3 regions of the Pseudomonas phoenicis genome follow, and region 3 is predicted to be linked to each of the others. Evidence: riboswitches for the same ligand, from Rfam matches in the RefSeq annotation. Region 3 holds a riboswitch; each other region holds the start of a gene.
What was found. Region 3 has a riboswitch for cobalamin ahead of cobW (cobalamin biosynthesis protein CobW). Riboswitches for the same ligand answer to the same signal wherever they lie in the genome.
Positions count from the first base shown of each region.

Region 1: linked by a shared signal. The riboswitch ahead of cobO (cob(I)yrinic acid a,c-diamide adenosyltransferase) and the one ahead of cobW (cobalamin biosynthesis protein CobW) in region 3 are both predicted to bind cobalamin.
Region 2: linked by a shared signal. The riboswitch ahead of AA0Z93_RS18390 (ABC transporter substrate-binding protein) and the one ahead of cobW (cobalamin biosynthesis protein CobW) in region 3 are both predicted to bind cobalamin.

Region 1 covers NZ_CP154852.1:3,283,643-3,285,898, reverse strand. Annotated here, with positions in the region: gene AA0Z93_RS14760 (cobyrinate a,c-diamide synthase) at 1-525, opposite strand, end outside; gene cobO (cob(I)yrinic acid a,c-diamide adenosyltransferase) at 522-1,133, opposite strand; cobalamin riboswitch at 1,258-1,482, opposite strand; gene AA0Z93_RS14750 (PQQ-dependent sugar dehydrogenase) at 1,710-2,256, shown strand, end outside.
Region 2 covers NZ_CP154852.1:4,037,417-4,039,672, reverse strand. Annotated here, with positions in the region: gene AA0Z93_RS18395 (DUF1624 domain-containing protein) at 1-960, shown strand, start outside; cobalamin riboswitch at 987-1,187, shown strand; gene AA0Z93_RS18390 (ABC transporter substrate-binding protein) at 1,312-2,256, shown strand, end outside.
Region 3 covers NZ_CP154852.1:4,347,660-4,349,915, forward strand. Annotated here, with positions in the region: gene cobW (cobalamin biosynthesis protein CobW) at 1-1,029, opposite strand, end outside; cobalamin riboswitch at 1,127-1,335, opposite strand; cobalamin riboswitch at 1,408-1,638, shown strand; gene AA0Z93_RS19745 (CbtB domain-containing protein) at 1,730-1,915, shown strand; gene AA0Z93_RS19750 (CbtA family protein) at 1,926-2,256, shown strand, end outside.

The DNA of each region.
Region 1 (2,256 bases), 1.1 Mb from region 3:
CAGCCCGCCGTACCAGCGCAACCCCTCGCTCAAGCTGCCTTCGAGCAATTGCGCATGGCGCAGGCTGCCGACCCGGTTGGCCAGCACCCCGGCGAACGGCAGGTCGGGCTGGTAGCGCGCCAGGCCCAGGGCCAGGGCACCGAAGGTCTGGGCCATGGCCGTGCCGTCGATCACCGCCAGCACCGGGACGCCGAAATGCCGCGCCAGGTCGGCGCTCGACGGCGTACCGTCGAACAGGCCCATGACCCCTTCGATGAGGATCAGGTCGGCCTCGGCCGCGGCCTGCCAAAGCAGCCGCCGGCTTTCGGCCTCGCCGATCATCCACATGTCCAGTTGGTACACCGGCGCGCCGCTGGCGCGTTCGAGGATCATGGGGTCGAGAAAGTCCGGCCCGCACTTGAACACGCGCACCCGCCGTCCAAGGTTGCGGTGCAGGCGTGCCAGGGCGGCGGTGACGGTGGTCTTGCCCTGCCCGGAGGCGGGCGCTGCGATCAGCACCGCCGGGCAGTGTCGGCGTTCGCTCACAGTTCCACGCCCTTCTGCGCGCGGATGCCGGCCTGGAAGGCGTGCTTGACCACACCCATCTCGGTCACGGTGTCGGCCAGTTCGACCAGTTCGGGCTTGGCGCCGCGGCCGGTGACGATCACATGCTGCATGGGCGGGCGCGCCTGCAGGTCGGTCAGCACCTGGTCGAGGTCCAGGTAGCCGTGCTTGAGGGCGATGTTCAGTTCGTCAAGCACGACGAACTCCACGGCCGGGTCTTGCAGCAGTTGTCGCGACACGGCCCAGGCCGCTTCGGCGGCGGCGATGTCGCGCTGGCGGTCCTGGGTTTCCCAGGTGAAGCCTTCGCCCATCACGTGGTAGCTGACCTGCTCGGGGAAGCGCCGGAAGAACAGTTCCTCACCGGTGCTGTTGCGACCTTTGATGAACTGCACCACACCGCAGCGCATGCCATGGCCCATGGCGCGGGCGAGCATGCCGAAGGCCGAGCTGCTCTTGCCCTTGCCGTTGCCGGTCAGCACCAGCAGCAGGCCGCATTCGTTGGGGGAATTGGCGATGCGGTCGTCCATCAGCGCTTTCTTGCGCTGCATGCGGGCCAGGTGGCGTTCGTCGCGCTCGGGGGATTCGTTCATGGGGGTCTCCGCAGGCCACGGCGCCCGAACAGGCACCGGTGGGTCGATAAGGCAGGCAGACACGGAGGCGCGCAGCAGCCACGGCCTTACGCCACGGAGCACCGCGCATCACCCTCCGTGATACCGATATAAGACTGTGACAGGCCGGTCTCCGGGCTTGCGAGCGGGGCTTTGGCCCTCGGGCGGCGTGCCGCTCACCAGAGGATGACCCTTCTGGCCGTGCGCATCGCTCGACTCACCTACCGTTGCGGGGGCAGCGCCGGAATCGCACCGCTGTGGCGCCCACCGGCTTCCCAGTTTCACCCCGGTGGAAGCGTGTCCACGGGGCACCTGAAACGAACGGCGAAGGTTAGAGGGTTGCACCGGGAGCGTCAATGTGGATGGCGGGAATGGGTGGGGTAGCTGTGCATGACGACTGGAAAGCGCCTTCGACTGCAGCTCGCCCACTCCCTTGGCAGAACGCCACTAGGGCTACCGGGGCCGCTTTGCGGTCCATCGCGAGTGAACTCGCTCCAGTACGGCCTCTCTCAATCTTGTCGATGGTTCCCATTTGCGGAGGATGCCTGCATGGCCCGGATGCGTGTCGGTTTGCTGATTGCCTTGACCACAAGCCTGGTGGCCTGTGGCGAGTCCGCCCGTTTGCAGGTCTCCGACGGCATGGGCCCGGCGCCCGAGCTGCCGGCGCCGAACAAGACGCTCATTCCCACGGTGAACATCGCCCCGGCCATCGGTTGGCCGGACGGTGGCAAACCGATCGCCGCCAAGGGCACGCAGGTCAAAGCCTTCGCCGAGGGGCTGGACCACCCACGTTGGCTGTACGTGCTGCCTAACGGCGACGTGCTGGTGGCCGAAACCAACGCCCCGCCCAAGCCCGACGACAGCAAGGGCGTCAAGGGCTGGATCGCGGAGAAGGTGATGAAACGCGCGGGCGCCGGCGTGTCCAGCGCCAATCGCATCACGCTGCTGCGCGATGCCGACCACGATGGCGTCGCCGAGCTACGTGTGCCGTTCATCGAAAACCTCAATTCACCTTTCGGCATGGCGCTGGTGGGCAACACCTTGTACGTCGCCGATACCGACAAGCTGCTGCGTTTCGCCTACACCGAAGGCGCCATGCAGTTGC
Region 2 (2,256 bases), 310 kb from region 3:
GTGTTCGTGCTGCTCACGGGCCTTTCGGCCTGGCTGTACGGTGAAAAGCACCAGGGCCGTGGCGATGTCGCAGCCTTCCTGTTCAAGCGCGGCCTGTTCCTGGTGGTGCTGGAGTTCACCGTGGTCAACTTCGCCTGGACCTTCCAACTGCCGCCGAGCGTGGTCTACCTGCAAGTGATCTGGGCCATCGGCGTGAGCATGATCGCCCTGGCGGCGCTGGTCTGGTTGCCACGGGCGGCGCTGATCGCGCTGGGCCTGACGATCGTCGTCGGGCACAACCTGCTCGACGCCGTGCATTTCGGCGAAGGTTCTTCCCTGCACGTGCTCTGGGCGATCCTGCATGACCGTGGCTGGCTGGAAGTGTCCGAGCACATGCGTCTGCGCACCTCCTACCCGGTCTTGCCGTGGATCGGCGTGATCGCCCTGGGTTACGCCCTCGGCCCGTGGTTCGCCCGTGGCAGCGACGCGGCCCTGCGCCAGCGGCGGCTGCTGGGCAGCGCCGCGCTGGCACTGTTGGCGTTCGTCATACTGCGTTTGCTCAATGGTTACGGTGAAGCGCCCTGGAGCAGCTACCCCAGTGCCGTGCAAACCCTCATGAGCCTGCTCAACATCACCAAGTACCCACCTTCGCTGCTGTTCCTGTGCCTGACCCTGGGTGTCGGCCTGTTGCTGCTGCGCGGTTTCGAGCGCGCCGGCCAGGCGCGCTGGATCGGCGTACTGGCGGTGCTGGGCGCAGCGCCGATGTTCTTCTATCTGCTGCACCTGTACGTGCTCAAGCTCGCCTACCTGGTGTGCGTGGCGCTGTTCGGCCTCAACCAGGGCCAGTACTTCGGCTTCGACAGCATTGGCGCGGTGTGGCTGTGCGCGGTGTCGTTGGCGTTGGCGCTATACCTGCCGGTACGCGCCTTCGCCCGGCTCAAGGCTCGGCGCCGCGACATCGCCTGGCTCAAATACCTGTGAAGCGGTTCCCTGCCGGCGGGCGATGGTCTACCATGCCGCCCGCCGGTTTCCCCCCAGGAATTAATAGGGAATTCGTCGCTCGCCGCCACGTGGCGAGCCAAACGAAACTGCCCCCGCAACTGTAGGTGCCGAGCCTGCTCCTCGAATGCCACTGGACGAGTCCGGGAAGGCCGGAGCCAGGCCAGGACGCACCAGTCAGGAGACCTGCCGGCACACATTCACCGACCGGCGGGGTGTCCGGGACGGCCATCGGCACCCTGTCCAGGGTGGTGCCGCCTGCCTCGCGCAGGCGGCGCAGACGATGCCTGTCCGTGCACGCGGTCCGCTGCACCACGATAGGAGATCGTTCCAATGCTTCGCCTCACTGCCCTGCTCACCGCCCTCGGCCTCTCGGGTGTCGCCCAGGCCGCCGCCACGCACTACCCGCTGACCGTGGACAACTGCGGCATGCCGCAGACCTTCGCCCAGGCGCCGCAACGTGCGGTGACCATCGGCCAGGCCGGCACCGAGATCCTCTACGCCTTGGGCCTGGGCGAACGTCTGGCCGGCACCTCGCTGTGGTTCAACGACGTGCTGCCCGAATTCAAGGCGCAGAACGACAAGGTACCGCGCCTGGCCGACAACGATCCGAGCTTCGAGGCGGTGGTCGGCAAACGTCCGCAACTGGTCACCGCGCAGTTCGAATGGATGGTCGGCGAGCAAGGCGTGGTCGGCACCCGTGAGCAGTTCCGCGAGTTGGACATTCCCACCTACCTGCTGCCCTCCGACTGCGAAGGCAAGGACAACCTGGTCGGCGCCGACGGCACCCGCCTGCAACCGTTCAAGGTCGACACGATCTACAAGAGCGTCAGCCAACTGGCCGAGATCTTCGATGTGCAGGCGCGCGGCGAGGCGCTCAATGCCCAGCTGCGCGGGCAATTGGAACGGGCCCGGGCGCGACTGGCCGGCAAGGATCTGTCGGGCACCAGCGCGCTGTTCTGGTTCTCCAGCGCCGACCTCGACATCGACCCTTACGTCGCCGGCCGCCAGGGGGTAGCCGATTTCATGCTGCAAACCCTCGGTGTGCGCAACGTGGTGGAGTCGCAGGAGGAATGGCCCACCGTCGGCTGGGAAACCCTGGCCAAGGCCAACCCCACCTGGCTGATCATCGCGCGCATGGACCGTCGCCGCTTCCCGGCCGACGACTACCGCAAGAAACTCGAATTCCTGCGCACCGACCCGGTGGCGAAGAATCTCGATGCGGTCAAGCAGGGTCGCATCATCATCCTCGACGCCGACGCCATGCAGGCCGGCATT
Region 3 (2,256 bases):
GGCGTCGAGGTCCTGGCCGATCAGCACCAAGCGGGTGATGCGGGCTTCGTCGGCGCGCCACGGGCGGTCGAAGTGCTTGTCGAAGCGGCTGCCCACGCCTTGGATGAGCAGGCGCATGGGTTTGCCGGGAATGGCGGCGAAGCCTTTGATGCGCAGGATGCCGTGCTCGGCCACCAGTTGCGCCAAGGCCTCGAGCAGCAGGCGCTCGTCGGCTTCCGGCAATTCCAGGGAGATGGAGTCGAAGGCGTCATGGTCGTGGTCGTCGTGTTCGCCATCATCGTCATGGTGCGAGTCGTGATGGGTGCGGCGGCCGTCGATGTGCGCTTCGGACTCGGCGCCCACGCCGATCAGCACGTCCAGCGGCAGACGGCCGCTGCTGGCTTCGATGACCTTGACCGCCGGCGGCAATTCTTCCTGCACTTCGGCGCGTACGCGGGCCAGGCCTTCGGCATCGATCAGGTCGGCTTTGTTCAGCACCACCAGGTCGGCGCTGGCCAATTGGTCGGCGAACAGCTCGTGCAGGGGCGATTCGTGGTCGAGGTTGGGGTCGAGCTTGCGCTGGGCATCGACCTGGTCGGGATAGGCGGCGAAGGTGCCGGCCGCGACCGCCGGGCTGTCGACCACGGTGATCACCGCATCGACCGTGCAGGCGTTGCGGATTTCGGGCCACTGGAAGGCTTGCACCAGGGGTTTGGGCAGGGCCAGGCCGCTGGTTTCGATGAGGATGTGGTCCAGGTCGCCGCGGCGCGCCACCAGTTCGCGCATCACCGGGAAGAACTCTTCCTGCACCGTGCAGCACAGGCAGCCGTTGGCCAGCTCGAAGACCCGTCCCACCGCCTCTTCTTCCGTGCAGCCGATGCTGCACTGCTTGAGCAGGTCGCCGTCGATGCCCAGCTCGCCGAACTCGTTGACGATGATCGCGATGCGGCGGCCTTGGGCGTTGTCCAGCATGTGCCGGAGCAAGGTGGTCTTGCCCGAGCCGAGGAAGCCGGTGACGATGGTGACGGGAAGCTTGGCCAGTGTTTTCATGTCTCAGTGCCCTTGGCAGACGGCGCGGGCATGCGGGACGACCGCCCGCAGCCGAGTCGGCCAGGCGTGCTCGCCACCGGATCACCCCGCCCGGTTGATGTCGAAAGCGTACCGAGGCAGGTCTCCTGGCTCGCACCCTGGCCTGCGGGCCGTACCGATGGCGCCTTCCCGCGTGCGCGCAGTGGCTGTGCCGATCGGCTGGGATGCTTACAGTTGCGGGGGCAGCCGCGGCTCTACCGCGTTCCCGTCTTAGCTCAGTGGGCGAGGAAAGCATGCCCCCTGAGAACCTCGAAACGGCAAGGCTACGCAGTGCCCCGCGCGGGGTCAACCGCTGCCGCCGAGGGGCTGACAATTGACGGGAAATACGCCCCATGCTTTGCTAGCGCCCTTGCGTCAGGTGCCCCTCACGGGGTGAAACGGGAAACCGGTGCGTCGCGGTCTGCAACAGCAGGCCAGGCAATGCCGGTGCTGCCCCCGCAACGGTAAGCGAGCCATGCGTCTGCAACACCACTGCGTCGGCGCCAGCCACGTGGGAAGGTCGACGCGCAGTCTGGGGAGTCACGCTCCCGCTCGCGAGCCCGGAGACCGGCCTGGCGTCTCGATCAACCCCCGCGGTGGGCGGGCGCTGTTGCCTGCACTTGGCGTGTCCGCGCTGGGGCGACCGTGCGTGACCTGCCGATTCCCAGCCGAGGAACTCGTCATGCCGATCGTCAGCAGCAAACCCGCCATCAGCCCCTCCACTACGCTCAGTCAACGTCTGGTCGTCGCCATCGGCGCAGGCCTGCTGGGTCTGAGCCTGGTGTATTTCGCCGGCTTCTCGCACATCGATGCGGTACACAACGCCGCGCACGACACGCGCCACAGCGCAGCCTTCCCCTGCCACTGAGGACGCCGGCATGCTCACTCGCATCGCCCGTACCGCGGGCTTCAGCGGCTTGCTCGCCGCGCTGTTGCTGACCCTGCTGCAAAGTTTGTGGGTCGGCCCGTTGATCCTCCAGGCCGAAACCTACGAGAGCGCAGCGCCCGCTGCCCAGGCGCACAGCCATGCCGAGGGCGCTGCCGCCCATGAGCATGCGCCTGAGGCGTGGTCGCCCGAGGACGGCTGGCAACGCGTACTGGCTACCACCGGCGGCAACCTGGTCGTGGCCGTGGGCTTTGCCTTGCTGCTGGCGGCGCTGTACAGCCTGCGCCAACCCAACCGCGTCGCCAGCGGCGCGCTGTGGGGTC